Regions from separate parts of the Yoonia sp. MH D7 genome, predicted to be linked through region 1. Evidence: riboswitches for the same ligand, from Rfam matches in the RefSeq annotation. Region 1 holds a riboswitch; the other holds the start of a gene.

Region 1 (7,632 bases):
CCCATCCCCGATCCGATAGGCGCGCCCCAGGGCATCAGCACACGGCAGCCCGCATCAATCAATTTGGCCGCCAGAACTTGGTCTTCGGTGGTGTAGGGGAACACCTTGAAACCGTCGGCGCATAATGCCTCTGCCGCCTCCAACAATCCGAACGGATCAGGTTGCAAAGTGTCGGCATGGCCGATCACCTCAAGTTTAATCCAGTCGGTCTGGAAATACTCCCGCGCCATTTGTGCCGTGGTGATCGCCTCGCGAGCGGAATGACATCCGGCGGTGTTGGGTAAGAGGTGTACGCCAAGTCCGCGCACCATATCCCAGAACGCTTGCCCTGCGCCGCGCTGGCGCCGTAGCGATACCGTTGCAACCGACGCGCCGCTGCTGCGGAACGCCGCTTCCATCACGGTGGGCGAGGGATAGCGCGCAGAGCCCAACATCATGGGGGTTGTCAGTGCCACGCCATAGAAATCACGCATGGTTCACCCCCCCTGCATTGCGGTCAAAACCTCAAGCTGGTCGCCAGATGAAAGCGGTGTGCCATCGCGCGCAGCTGAGGGAATAAAAGTGCCGTTAAGGGCGGTCGCCACCCGCGCGTCGCCCCAGCCCAATTCGACCAACGCGGTATCCAGATGCGTAGCAGTCACTTCGTGCTGGTCGCCGTTTACCTCAATCTTCATGGATCAAATCCCCCATATTGCCTGTTAAAAGAAACTCTGCCGCCTGTTCTGCCAATGCGGGAGCCATCAGAAATCCGTGTCGGAACAGTCCGTTAAGATGCAAAATACGCCCTCGCCGAATGATGCGCGGCACATGATCGGGAAAGGCGGGGCGCAGGTCCGCTCCTGTTTCGACGATCTCGGCCTCGGCAAAGCGCGGGTCGAGCGCATAGGCGACTGACAGCAGTTCCAAAGCCGAGCGGACGGTCACGGGGCCGCGCGCTGCACTTTCGATTTGTGTTGCGCCCAGCATGAACAAGCCCCCCTTGCGGGGCACGACATAAAGCGGATGGCGTGGATGCAGCAGGCGGATGGGCCGCGACAAGGTGATCTCGTCCGAGCGCAGAATGATCATTTCACCGCGCACCCCGCGCAGGCCGGGCAGATCACCCTGTGCAGCTAAACCACGACAGTCGATCACGGGCCCTTCCAGATCGTCGGGCGTGACTGTGCCAGTTTCGACACTTACGCCTGATGTGGTGAGCATGTGTGTCAGGTCTGACAACGCCTGTCGCGGGTCCAGATGCGCCTCTTGCTCAAAGAACAGACCGCGCCGGTGGAGCCCTTCAAGGTCAGGCTCAAGCGCGGAAATTGCCTCGCTGTCGCAGGTGATGTGCCCGTGGGTGCGCGCGGCAAAACGGTCCAGTTCGGCGTGGTCACGCGCAGGTGTCAGCACCAATGTGCCTTGGGCGGTGACGCGGGTGACTTCCTGCCACAGGGCTGCTGCCTTGCGTCCATATGTGATCACGGGCAGCTCCGAAGTCGCGCCTTCGCACTCCGCAGCCAGCATACCGCCCGCCCACCACGAACACCCATGCGGCCCCGGCAAGCCGGTGCGATCGATGACACGCGGGCGTAGGCCACGCTTTAGACAGGAATGCGCGGCCCAAAGACCTGCAACGCCTGCGCCAATAATCGTGACATCACTCATCGCGCCACACCGCGTGGAAATGGTGGACGGGGCCGTTGCCGCTACCGATGTTCAGCTGGTCTGCGGCTGCTATAGCGTTCTGCAGATAGGCATGAGCGGCCTGCACTGCCTCGGGCAACAGCATGCCGCGGGCCAACTTTGCCGCAATGGCTGCTGACAGCGTACATCCGGTGCCGTGGGTGTTGTGCGTCGGATGGCGCGGCGCAGACAGTCGCAGCACATCTTGCGCGGTGATCAATAGATCAACGCATTCAGTGCCAGACGCGTGTCCACCTTTCATCAAAACGGCACGCGGCCCTAATGCCAGCAGGGCGCGGCCTTGCTCAAGCATCTCGGCCTCACTCGCGGCCTCCGGTGCGTCTAGCAACTGTGCAGCTTCTGGTAAGTTGGGGGTCACAAGGTCTGCCAGTGGCAACATCCGTGTGCGCAGTGCCACAACTGCAGCATCCGCCAACAACACGTCGCCCGATTTAGCCACCATCACCGGATCGAGCACCACCGGGACCGCGCAGCGCACCAAACCGTTTGCGACCGCGTTTATCGTTTCGGCGCTGCCCAACATGCCAACTTTGATCGCGTTGATCGTCAGATCGTCAAAGACAGCATCCATCTGGGCGCGGACCATTGCAGGGGTGAGTATCTCCACCGCCATCACCGCACGGGTGTTCTGCGCGGTGATCGCGGTTATGACGCTAGCACCATAAACGCCCAATGCGCTGAATGTTTTGAGATCAGCCTGAATCCCCGCGCCACCGCCACTGTCGGATCCTGCAATCGTCAACGCTTGAAAAACCATAGATAGCCCCATTCAAAAAAAGGGCCAAAGCATAGAAAAACGGAGGGTATACGGCTGTAAGGGTTCACAGCTTTTTCTCCGTTCCCTACGCCGGAATGACCCGGATCAGGTTCGATGGGTCAGCTTTCGCCTCTCAGCCATAATGGCACCCCAACGGATGACTAAGAGCTAGCTGCGAATCTAAACTATGTCAAATCGGGTGGCGGGAGTAACTGTGAGTTGCGATGGATTACTGCTGTGGTTAACCTAAATGAGACAATGCAGATCAGGTAGGTCACGGCGGTTGCGTTCGCTTGCAGCCGACAACCTATAAATACAATCAACAGGTTAACAGGTCCTCTCGGGTGGTTTTTTGCGTTCCAGAAAAAACGGCGCTACGGTGGTGCAACGTTTTGAACGCACTGCGGAACCCATGAAAAGTGAAATGGGAGCCCAACATGAAACTGTAGTTGCTGATCAGCGTAGATGAGGGCGGATTGCGGACTTTCGCCTCAAGTGCAAAACTTAGATTTACCTTTAGAAAAGCAGACGTGCGACGTTGCCACGCTTTATAAACGAAACGTGGCTCACTAGAACGCAGCGCGAGAATAGAATACGCGGCAAGCCAAGCTAAGATGGGCCGAGCTGCAGTCTTTCCATCAGAGCGATCAGGTACGAGGGTAATATCTGGGGCAGGCTTTCGCGGAGTGAATCGTAGCCTTTCCGAAAGCCAGTCAAAACACGCAGGTTTCACTAAAGTTGAACAAACCTGACGATAAAGTGCGATTCGAAAGCGTCTCCAACATGCGCAGCCATGTCAGGTGCGTTGTGGAGCTTGGCAGTTTGCCGTCACGCGAAATGTCAGACGGAATGCCCCACTTGATCATAAACATCTCTGGCGTGTGACCTTAATCCCTATTGTTTGAAAAATCCGATGACAACGCACTTTAGGTTGTTTGAGGGTTTTGAAACTACTACAGGTTGAAATCAGCAATATTTTGTGACCTCACTTGAAATTCCGCGACTAGGGTGTGTCAGTCCACTATTAAAAATTTAACCTTCGATACCCGCAACGACATCGAATTTAACATGGCAGCTGCGACTGGTCCAATGCTCACTGGATAGGGTCGAGCTGATTGTATCAGGTGCCGGGTTAATTGTGAAAATACCTGTATCGGGTGGCCCTCTGCTTTCTACCACACATGAGTCGTACGCATGTTCCAGCGAACCCTCGTGCCATACAGCACTAACACTCGCCGCCGGCGATCCAACCCATTTGCGGCCAAGCACGTGTTTTTCCAAATCACTTCGACGGAAATCCAGACCCTCTCTGTATAATACTCGACCCCAGCATTTAGGGGCAGAAAGAACATGAGGCAAATATGAACACGACTTTTTCTAAAAACCTGATCCTCGGATTCACATTTACTGCTCTCGTCCTCCCAATGGCGGCAATCGCGCAAAGCGGTCCACCTCCAGGCCTTCCCGTCGTAGACATTGCCGCCGCACTTGGCGTCTCCGAGGCAGCGCTGAAGTCCTGTATGCCAGAGCCCACCCAGGGTGCGCGCCCGGAACGGCCAGATGTGGCAGCAATCACATTTTGTCTGCGAACGGAAAATCCAGCGATCACGCAGGACTTTGTTGGTCAGACGCTGGAAAATTTTGCGCCTGCGCAAGCACGACCATCAAACTAAGCGACGTGATCAAACACGCACAGGCCACGAATTAAAGGCGACCCAACTCATGCAGTCGAACACGCACACCATCCCAAGCCTCACCAGAAGGCGCATGCTACTTGGCTTGACTGCCGCCTCTGTACTTCCAGCCTGCGCGAGTCAACCAACCGACGTCGTTGCCACAGTATCGTCGCCTCCCGTGGCGGATCCCCTCGTCGGCTTTCGCTTCTTTGCCGATGCCGATGTGGTGACTTGGGCGCAACACCTGAACCTATCGCGCCTTACAGAAAAGCCTCAAATACTGGCGCTATCTGGTGGCGGCGAAGACGGAGCCTTCGGCGCTGGCGCTCTTTCAGGTTGGTCCAAAACGGGAAAACGGCCTGATTTCGACATTGTAACCGGGGTCTCGACAGGTGCGCTAATTGCGCCAATGGCCTTTGCCGGAGCGGAAGGCGATGATGCGTTACAGCATATGTTTCTCGACAATGACGCCAGCGACCTTATGAAGGTGCGTTGGTTTTCGGCCGTCACAGGCGATAGCGTTTACGATACCGAACCCCTTGCAGATCTGATCGCATTTTATGCCCCTAACAGGTTTTTGGATAGGGTTGGCCAAAAGCATGCTGCTGGTGGCAGGCTCTTTGTGGTCACAGCGAACTTAGGAAACTCGGAGGCTGTCGTTTGGAACATGGGGGCCATTGCACAGGCCAGACAATACGATCTGTTCCGCGCCGTGATCCGTGCGTCAGGTGCCCTGCCTGGGCTGTTCCCACCTGTCAAAATCAGCTTCGCAGCGGGGGAAGGAACCACTACAGAAACACATGTTGATGGCGGCGTGCAAATGCAGTTTCTGGCAACACCCCCAGCCGCCTTTACGGTCAACTCGGATGCGGCGCGCGACGGGCATGCCTATGTGATCGTGAACAATACCCTCGATCCCGCACCGCAAGAGAGTTCGGACACGGTGCTGGGGATTTCACAGCAGGCGATGACGGCGATGGTCCGCTCTAACGCGGCCTCGTCGGTTAATATCGCACGCCTTCTTGCGCAAAGCCATGGACTTGGTTTTTCAGTCACCAGCGTGAGTACCGACAGTGGCATCATTTACGAGCCAAGTGACCGGTTTTCAGCCACCTATATGGCCGCGATGTATGCGCATGGCCAAGAGCGCGCTTTGTCCGGTTTATTGTGGGGTGGTTAAGGCGACGCGCGGCCAGATAAGTGGAGTACTTCTCGCATAAGGCAGGCGGCAATACTCTACATCTTATACATAGCGGACACGGTCCGTGCCGGACATCCAGGCTGCTTGGCGCGATACGGTAGTGCTAATCGTCGAACGGATCAGTGCGACGGAAACCGATGTATTGGCACGTATATGAGTTAGGTGCCGGCCTTGGTGGTCGCTCGCCTAGCACCAACACCTTATCGACAGGAAAAGACACTGCATGACCCCGATTGTCGAAAAGCGTCGGTGAGCTTCTAAACGTGCATTAACGCCACGGATCACTCCCAATCAAGTTCGATGGTTGCCCAATGAACCATTCAAAAACACACCAAAGGGTCAATAAAAATGACATATTTACGCAACGCCGCCATCATGTCGGCGCTTTTGGCATCGCCGTTGCCTGCATTTGCACACCACGGTAGCGGCGGGCAGTTTGACACCAGCACAACAATTGAGCTTTCAGGTGAAATTACGCGTGTCCGCCTCGTGAATCCGCACGCCTACGTGTATTTCGATTCAACGGATGCCAACGGCGAGGTCCTGAACCTGCGGTGCGAATTGCAATCAGGTTCTTTGCTCAAGCGTAACGGATGGACCACCGATATGTTTGAAATCGGCAATAAAATTTCGATTACTGGTTCACCTGATCGCACAGATCCGACCACTTGCTATATGAGCGAGATCACATTTGAAAATGGCGTTGTGGCTTCGCGCCACAGCACCTTTGACGATAGCGGTGTGATTGAGCTAGAGCACCGCCAAACAGAGCGTACTGCCCGGCAGGCGATTGCAAAGCAATCTGCCGAGAGGGGGACAGCAATCATAAGTTCAACATTGCGCCAAACCTGCTGGATCGTAACTTCACGGCTGATCAACCAAACCAGAAATGGGCCGGTGACATCACGTATATCCGGACGCGCGAAGGATGGCTGTATCTCGCTGTAATACTGGACCTGCATTCAAGGCGCGTGATCGGTTGGGCGGTGAGCAACAGGATGAAGCGGGACCTGGCGATCCGGGCATTGAACATGGCCATCGCCTTCCGAGCGCCGCCAAAGGGCTGCATCCATCACACGGATCGCGGGTCGCAATACTGTTCGCACGACTATCAAAAAATCCTGAGACAGCACGGCTTCAAAGTGTCCATGAGTGGAAAGGGAAATTGCTATGACTGTGAGTATGGTATTGCGGCTTGATGGCCTGACCCATGCTACGATTGACTGCGTGTCATTGCGTTGACGTGTCGACCGTCAAGTCGCCCCGGCAACGGGCGAGATGTGACTTTATAGGAGCCTGACGGTCAGCGTACCATCACAGTCCTGTCCCCTCGGATCGGTGCCTGGGCATTCTTAGCAATGAGGGCATCATGAAGACTACACATCCAATCATTATTGGCATCGACACACACAAAGCAACACATGTTGCCGTCGCAATCGATACGCAAGGCACCCGTTTGGCCGCATTATCTATACCCACCAATCCCAAAGGGTATTTGGAGCTGGAACGCTGGTCACAGTCTTTTGGGGGCGTTCTAGCATTCGGAATCGAAGGGACTGGTTCGTATGGTGCGGGCCTATCCCGGTCTTTGTTGGCTCAAGGCCACAATGTCATTGAGGTCACACGACCAAACCGACAGCTGCGATACACGCAAGGTAAAACAGACAGTTTGGACGCAGAGGGCGCTGCACGATCCGTTCTTTCTGGGCAGGCAACAGCGCGACCCAAGACACAAACAGGGTCATCCGAAATGATCAGACATTTGAAGATTGCACGCGATACTGGCGTTAAATCACGCTCACAGGCGATGGTAACGCTGAAGACGTTGATCATTAATGCACCTGCTGATCTTCGGGAAACACTGGATCCAATTCGAGGGAAAGTCGCGTTGATCCGGCATATTGCGGCCTTTCGGCCTGGCGATATCGACACGCCATTGGCCTCAGCAAAAGCCGCCATGCGGGCATTGGCGCGCCGGTGGCTGTGGCTGCATGAAGAAATTATTGCCCACGACAAGGAACTGGAACGCCTTGTCACCGAACGCACACCAGACCTGATGGTATCTCATGGGATAGCAACACTGACAATCGCAGAGATGCTAATCCTCGTTGGCGGCGACCCAACGCGCATCCGTTCGGAAGCAGCATTGGCAAAGCTCTGCGGTGTTTGCCCAATCCCAGCTTCCAGCGGCAAAACACACCGCTTCCGGTTAAACAGAGGCGGCAATCGACAGGCCAACGCAGCACTCTATCGTGTTGCTATCGTTAGAATGCGAAGCCACCAACCGACACTTGCATATGTCAAGAAACGCACGA
Region 2 (7,632 bases), 2.8 Mb from region 1:
TGAATAACGCTTACATGCAGCATTCGCTATTGGCGTTAGTTGTCATACCCGCGTTACGTATTTCTGATCTGGGCTTGGTTGATGTGACAAAGTTTGAGATCACGTCTCTATTTGAGGACACTGAATGAGTATCAAAATCCGGACGCCCGATGCGCCCGCACACGAGACCTACATGGACGCCAACGCCGCCGTCAAACGCCTGCAAGAGCTTTATGATATGGCGACCAAGTTTTTAGGCGAAAATTTCAACGATGCGATTACCAGCGGCCAACCTGACGCTCGCATTCGTGCCTATTATCCAGAGATCCGGTTTACCACGACAAGCCACGCTAAAACCGACTCCCGTCTGTCATTTGGACATGTCGCAGAACCGGGTGAGTATTCTACAACGGTCACACGGCCCGATTTGTTTGAAAATTACCTCATACAGCAAATCGGCCTGATCATAGAAAGCCATGGTGTCCCTGTTGTGATCGGCGTTTCCACGACTGAAATGCCCGTTCATTTTGCAGTGGCGAATAACGCGAGCATATCTGTTCCCCATGACGGCAGTCTGGATTTTACGCTTCGCGATAGTTTTGACGTTCCAGACCTTTCCACGACCCATGACAGCATCGTAAACGGAAACGGGTTTGTCTATCCCGACGGCGCGCACCCGCTCGCACCTTTCACGGCACAACGGATCGACTATTCACTTTCGCGACTGTCACACTATACGGCCACCGCAGCTGAGCATTTCCAAAACCACGTGCTTTTCACCAACTACCAATTCTATGTTGAAGAGTTCGAATCTTATGCGCGACATGTTCTGGCTGACCCTCATAGCGGCTACACCAGTTTTGTCGGTACCGGCAACATCGAGATCACCGACCCTAGCGCGCCCATGCAGTCTCCTGCCAAACTACCGCAAATGCCGACCTACCATTTGAAACGAAAGGGCGGCGGCGGTATCACATTGGTCAACATCGGTGTCGGTCCGTCAAACGCCAAAACCGCAACCGACCATATCGCAGTATTGCGACCGCATGCGTGGTTAATGGTCGGACACTGCGCTGGGCTGCGCAACTCGCAACGGCTAGGTGATTATGTTCTAGCGCACGCTTACCTGCGCGAAGATCACGTGCTTGACGACGACTTGCCTATTTGGGTCCCAATCCCTGCATTAGCTGAAATCCAGATCGCTTTAGAGACGGCGGTGGCAAACGTGACTGAACTGCAAGGGTTTGAGTTGAAGCGGATCATGCGCACCGGAACTGTGGCGACGATCGACAATCGAAACTGGGAATTGCGCGAACACTCTGGCCCCGTACAGCGGCTCTCTCAATCTCGTGCTATTGCGCTGGATATGGAAAGTGCGACAATCGCGGCCAACGGATTTCGGTTTCGCGTTCCCTACGGAACCCTGCTGTGCGTCAGCGACAAACCCCTTCACGGCGAGTTGAAACTGCCGGGAATGGCTTCGGATTTCTATAAAACACAGGTCGCAAGCCACCTTCGTATCGGTATTCAGGCGATGGAAATTCTACGCGAAATGCCCCTTGAGAGGATTCACAGCCGCAAGTTGCGTAGCTTTGAAGAGACAGCTTTCCTTTGAAGTCGTAAAAAGCTGCAAAAAAATGCTAAAACGGGCGTTTTTTTGCGCAACACTCGTTGTGGATGGGCACAAGATGCCGTTAACTGTGCGCACATGAGGCCCAATAAATCGGGCGAAAAGATGGAGACCAGAAAATGGCAAAACCAATGACGAAAGCACAGCTTGTTGCAGCACTTGCAGAAGATATGGGCGTAGACAAAAAAGCCGCAGGCGCAGCGCTTGATGCCGTTTGTACTCTGATCACACGCGAAGTGTCCGGCGGCGGCGCGGTCACACTTCCAGGCGTTGGCAAGATTTATTGCCGTGAACGTCCAGAGCGCATGGTGCGTAACCCTGCCACTGGCGAGCAAATCAAAAAAGATGCAGACAAAGTTGTCAAAATGACAATCGCGAAGGCACTGAAAGATTCAGTTAACGACTAAGTCGTGATTTATAGAATTCGTAAGAAGGCCGTCCAGATTGGATGGCCTTTTTGCATTCTCGACCATCATAATATTTGAAATAGGTGCGTGCGATGGACATGAAAGCAATCCTTATGGGCCTCGCCTTTGCCGCGATGTGGTCGTCCGCGTTTACCTCGGCGCGCATCATCGTCGAATACGCACCACCTCTTACGGCATTGAGCCTGCGGTTTCTGGTGTCGGGGATCGTCGGTATCATCATCGCTAAGCTGCTTGGACAAACCATGCAGCTTAGCCGCAAACAGTGGGTCGGCGTTTTCATTTTCGGACTTTGTCAAAACGCACTCTACCTCGGCATGAATTTCATCGCGATGCAAACGATCCAAGCCTCGCTTGCGGCGATTATCGCCTCGACAATGCCACTTCTCGTCGCACTTGCGGGCTGGCTGCTCATGGGGCAGCGCATCCGACCTCTGGGTATCATAGGATTGGTTGCAGGCGTCATCGGAGTTAGCATCATCATGGGCGCGCGGCTTCAAGGCGGGGTTGACCCGTTTGGTTTGGCGCTCTGCATCTTTGGTGTGATCTCACTTACAGTCGCGACACTCGCTGTCTTAGGTGCAAGCTCGGGCGGCAACGTTCTTATGATCGTAGGGCTGCAAATGCTCGTCGGCAGCGCGCTTCTGGCTGGTCCAGCCATTGTATTTGAAACATTTGAGGTGACATGGAGCTGGCAACTGATCGTGGCCTTCCTTTACACAACGCTGGTGCCAGGACTACTTGCAACTTGGGTCTGGTTCCTGCTTGTCGGACGGATGGGCGCGGTTAAAGCGTCGACATTCCACTTCCTCAACCCGTTCTTCGGCGTCGCAATCGCAGCGGTTTTGTTGGGCGAAACCTTAGGTCGGGCCGATATATTGGGCGTTGCCGTTATTGCCGGCGCGATTTTGGCGGTGCAAATATCCAAGCAGCCGCCTCCCAAGCCCTCACCAACCGCTGGCTGACACATCTAACTCGCTTGCCAGTTGATCTAGAAAATCGCGCAAAACATTGGCGCGATCTTGCGCTAGCATCCGTCCGGTTTTAGTTTGCATTGTCGCGGGCAAGCCGAGCAGCTTGACCTTAAAATGATCGACGGCATAGGCCTTTTCATTCAACGGGCGCGCCGTGCCAAATGGGTCACCACCATGAAACAATGCACCACCCAAAACACCTGTTGTCGCAAAGCAACGCGCGATCCCAATCGCACCAAGTGCCTCGATACGATCCGCATCTTGTAAAACTTTGGCTTCTAAGGTCTCGGGGGTAATATTCGCCGAAAAACTATGCGCTTCGATAGCGTGGCATGTCGCGTTAATCTGCTGATCAGTCAATCCAAAACCAGCCAACGCAGGGCGCGCGGCCTGCGCCGATAACCTAGAGGCGCGCGTCCGCTCCGGGCTATCTTTCGGCACTGAAACCAAATCATGCAAGTAACATGACGCCAAAAGGACTGCCATATCACAGGGCTCCTCGCCGCCCGAAATGACCTTCGCATTCGCCCAGACCCGATCTGTATGCGACACATCGTGCGCCGCATCTCCACTCCCATTTGCATTCAGATATGCTCGTAGAGCAGTGCGTAGCATCATCCGATTTTACCCCTGACGCCACCTGTTTGGCCGCGATCTAACAGCAGGTGATCAAGAATCACACAGGCCATCATCGCTTCCCCAACAGGTACAGCACGGATGCCGACACACGGATCATGACGGCCCTTTGTGATAACTTCCATCGGTGATCCGTCCATGCGGATCGACTTGCGAGGGCTCAAGATCGAAGACGTCGGTTTGACCGCAAAACGCACTACAATATCTTGGCCCGTGCTGATCCCGCCCAGAATACCGCCAGCGTGGTTGCTGGAGTACTTGGGATGCCCGTCGTTCCCCATGAAAATCTCGTCAGCATTATCGCGGCCCGTCAGAGATGCCGCATTCATACCTTCGCCAATTTCGACACCTTTCACAGCATTGATCGACATCATAGCGGCCGCCAGATCAGTGTCTAACTTGCCATAAACTGGGGCACCGATGCCCGCAGGCACGCCGCGTGCAACAACCTCGATTATTGCCCCGACAGAGTTGTGATCATCTTTCCGAAGCCATGCCAAATAGTTATTCCACTCCGCCGCAGCGTCAGCATCAGGGCAAAAGAAATCATTGCGATCAATCTCGTCCCAATCAACTTTGGCGTGGTCAATTTTCTTTGACCCCATCTGGGTCATGTAGCCTCTGATCTGAACATTTGGCGCCATGGCGGCAATCGCCTCGCGTGCCACACCGCCCGCCGCAACGCGCGCTGCGGTTTCACGAGCTGACGAACGACCACCGCCACGATAATCGCGCACACCATATTTTTGGTGATAGGTAATATCTGCATGACCAGGACGAAACGTATTCGCGATATCACCATAGTCCTTGGATCGTTGGTCGGTGTTGCGGATCATTAACTGAATAGGCGTTCCAGTCGTGACACCTTCAAACACGCCTGACAGAATCTCGACCTCATCAGCCTCTTGGCGCTGGGTCGTATTCTTATTCAGGCCGGGGCGGCGCTTGTTCAACCATTGCTGGATCATACTCGCATCAATCGGCACGTTCGGCGGACATCCGTCAATCGTCGCACCCAATGCTGGCCCGTGGCTTTCGCCCCAAGTAGTGAACCGGAAAAAATGGCCAAATGTGTTCATCGACATGGGAATGCTCCTTTGTATTCGCGATACGGTAAAGTTGCTCCTTGGAAAAGCCCAGCAATCTAACGCACAGCACAATTGTGGCTATTTTCCCTCGACATCGACACCCACTTGCCAATCCGACACATTCATCCTACCAAAGTGACACCTCGGGGGGCCATTTTGGCTGAGATGCGCAAGCGGACCCGTTGAACCTGAACCGGTTAAGACCGGCGGAGGGAAGGTCTGGCAATCATGCTGTCCCCCAATCCGCTCGTCGCATTTGGAGGATACGATGGAAAAACCAATCATTCTGACAGCTGCTGCGGCATTTGCTTTGGCAACACCTGCCTTAGCTGAAATGCCAGTGCTGACTGTCTTAACATATGACAGCTTTACGAGCGAGTGGGGTCCTGGTCCCGCGATAGAGGTCGCATTTGAAGAAATCTGCGCCTGTGACCTGCAATTTGTGGGTGCAGGTGATGGTGCTGCCTTGCTGGCACGCTTGCAACTGGAAGGGCCACGCACAGATGCAGATATTGTGTTGGGTTTGGATACAAACCTGACCGCAAGCGCGCGCGAAACCAATCTATTTGGGCCACACGGTGTGACCGCGGAGTTCAACTTGCCAGTCGCTTGGGATGACGCAGAGTTTTTACCGTTTGACTGGGGCTACTTCGCCTTTGTTGGCAACAAGGGAGAGACGGCACCAACGTCTTTGCGGGCGCTTGCAGACAGCGACGTCAAGGTGGTCATTCAAGACCCGCGTTCCTCGACTCCGGGCCTTGGCCTTTTGATGTGGGTGCAGGCTGCCTACGGCGATGATGCGCTCGCGCTTTGGGCAGATCTTGCTGATAACATTGTCACTGTGACCCCCGGCTGGTCTGAGGCTTATGGACTTTTCTTGCAGGGAGAGGCGGATGGGGTTTTGTCTTACACAACATCGCCCGCTTACCATCTGATTGCGGAAGATGACGGCAGTAAAGTTGCGTGGCTCTTTGACGAAGGGCACTACATACAAGTCGAAGTCGCAGCTAAACTAGCAGGCACAGACCAACCGGAATTAGCAGATCAATTCATGGCATTCATGGTGTCCGACGCGTTTCAATCGATCATTCCAACAACCAATTGGATGTACCCGGCTGTTATGCCGGCAGACGGTTTGCATGACGGTTTTGATGATTTGGTGACGCCTTCCAAATCACTGCTCTTCTCGTCCGAGGATGCATTGGCTTTGCGCGCAGAGGCACTGGACAAATGGCGCACAGCCCTTTCTCAATAACGCCGCGCTGGCCCGGTGGCATTGCTGCCGGGCTTGTGCTTGCGTTGACGTTGGGAACGCTGGGGGCCGTGCTGTTTCGTGCTGACCTGACATCTGGTCTAGGTGCGGCTGACTGGTCTGCCATCCGCTTTACAATCAGTCAGGCATTCGTCTCGGCTGCCCTGAGCTGCCTGCTGGCCGTTCCTGTGGCGCGGGCATTGGCGCGTCGCACTTTTTTGGGGCGATCTTTGCTGATCACGTTGTTGGGCGCGCCTTTCTTATTGCCTGTCGTGGTGGCTGTTCTTGGTATTTTAGCCGTGTTTGGGCGTGGCGGGATCGTGAACTCTTTGCTTGGTTGGGCCGGAATTCCGCTGATTAACATCTATGGTTTTCATGGGGTCGTGCTGGCGCATGTGTTTTTCAATTTGCCGCTGGTCACACGACTTATTCTCCAATCGTGGCTCTCGATCCCGTCAGAGCGGTTCCGGCTTGCGGCCAGTCTTGGCGCACCCGTGGGGACCCTGATTGAGCGACCGATGTTGCGCTCGGTGCTTCCCAGCGCGTTCCTCGTGGTATTCCTGATTTGCCTGACCAGTTTTGCCGTAGCGCTTACTTTAGGTGGCGGGCCACAAGCGACGACGGTGGAGTTGGCCATCTATCAGGCGCTGCGGTTTGATTTTGACCTTGGACGGGCGGGATTGCTGGCAGCCGTGCAGTTCGGGATCTGTGCAGGCGCGGCGATTCTGGCATGGAAATTCAGTATCGCTGATATGTCAGGGGCAGGGCTGGATCGCAGCGTGCGGCGATGGGATGGAAGCCCTGTGCATGACGGAATTTACATTAGCCTCGCAGTTTTATTCCTGATCCTCCCACTCGGCATGGTCATATGGCGCGGATTGCCGGGGTTGGCCGAGCTGCCACCAGAGATATGGCGTGCGGCCTGGCGGTCGATTCTCGTCGCAATAGCATCGGCGACGATCTGCATGGTGCTGACACTGGTACTTGCGCTGCGTGGCGGGCGGATGGTCGCAATGGTCGGGGTGCTGCCGCTTGCGGCATCGTCATTGGTTATTGGCACGGGCTTGTTTCTGATGATCTACCCATTCGCTAACCCCGCAAAGCTTGCACTTGCGGTGACCGCAGTCACAAACGCAACCTTGGCGCTGCCTTTTGCGCTTCGAGCTGTGAGCCCTGCTGCCATGAAAGTTGAGGCAGATTTCGGCAGGCTCGGTGCGTCGCTCGGGTTGCACCCATCGGTTTGGATTATACGCATTATGCTACCACGATTGCGCGCACCGATCGGATTTGGCGCAGGATTGGCGGCGGCACTTTCTATGGGTGATCTTGGAGTGATCACACTTTTTGCAGGGGACGCCCAAGAAACCCTTCCACTGGCGATGTATAGGTTGATGGGAGCATATAAAATGGACGCAGCAGCCGGAGCAGCCCTTTTGTTGCTATCGCTTAGCCTTGGATTATTCTGGATCTGCGATAAAGGAGGACGCGGCAATGTTGACATTTGATCAGCTTGAATTGGTGCAAGGCGAATTTCGACTGCGGGCCGATATTGTAATCAAGCCAGCGACGATCACAGCACTGATGGGCCCGTCCGGAGCGGGAAAATCTACGTTTCTTTCTGCAATCGCGGGTTTCTTGCTTGTAGATT

The links. A riboswitch is a leader RNA that binds a small molecule or an ion and turns the genes downstream of it on or off. The one in region 1 is predicted to bind thiamine pyrophosphate.
Region 2: it holds a riboswitch for thiamine pyrophosphate, as region 1 does, so the genes downstream of both, thiB (thiamine ABC transporter substrate binding subunit) here and thiD (bifunctional hydroxymethylpyrimidine kinase/phosphomethylpyrimidine kinase) in region 1, are expected to answer to the same signal.

What each region holds. Positions count from the first base shown of each region.
Region 1 is NZ_JBTJCF010000001.1:137,611-145,242, forward strand. Features, by position in the region: gene ACXLHR_RS00655 (thiazole synthase) at 1-473, opposite strand, end outside; gene thiS (sulfur carrier protein ThiS) at 477-674, opposite strand; gene ACXLHR_RS00665 (FAD-dependent oxidoreductase) at 664-1,644, opposite strand; gene thiD (bifunctional hydroxymethylpyrimidine kinase/phosphomethylpyrimidine kinase) at 1,637-2,440, opposite strand; TPP riboswitch at 2,506-2,603, opposite strand; gene ACXLHR_RS00675 (glyoxalase superfamily protein) at 3,131-3,325, shown strand; gene ACXLHR_RS00680 (hypothetical protein) at 3,802-4,113, shown strand; gene ACXLHR_RS00685 (patatin-like phospholipase family protein) at 4,295-5,296, shown strand; partial or broken gene ACXLHR_RS00690 (DUF6152 family protein) at 5,693-5,962, shown strand; partial or broken gene ACXLHR_RS00695 (IS3 family transposase) at 6,133-6,492, shown strand; gene ACXLHR_RS00700 (IS110 family RNA-guided transposase) at 6,687-7,632, shown strand, end outside.
Region 2 is NZ_JBTJCF010000001.1:2,983,796-2,991,427, forward strand. Features, by position in the region: gene ACXLHR_RS14820 (adenine deaminase) at 1-128, shown strand, start outside; gene ACXLHR_RS14825 (AMP nucleosidase) at 125-1,594, shown strand; gene ACXLHR_RS14830 (HU family DNA-binding protein) at 1,729-2,016, shown strand; gene ACXLHR_RS14835 (DMT family transporter) at 2,109-2,999, shown strand; gene ACXLHR_RS14840 (HD domain-containing protein) at 2,982-3,560, opposite strand; gene aroC (chorismate synthase) at 3,623-4,729, opposite strand; TPP riboswitch at 4,867-4,964, shown strand; gene thiB (thiamine ABC transporter substrate binding subunit) at 5,001-5,987, shown strand; gene ACXLHR_RS14855 (thiamine/thiamine pyrophosphate ABC transporter permease ThiP) at 5,963-7,489, shown strand; gene ACXLHR_RS14860 (thiamine ABC transporter ATP-binding protein) at 7,476-7,632, shown strand, end outside.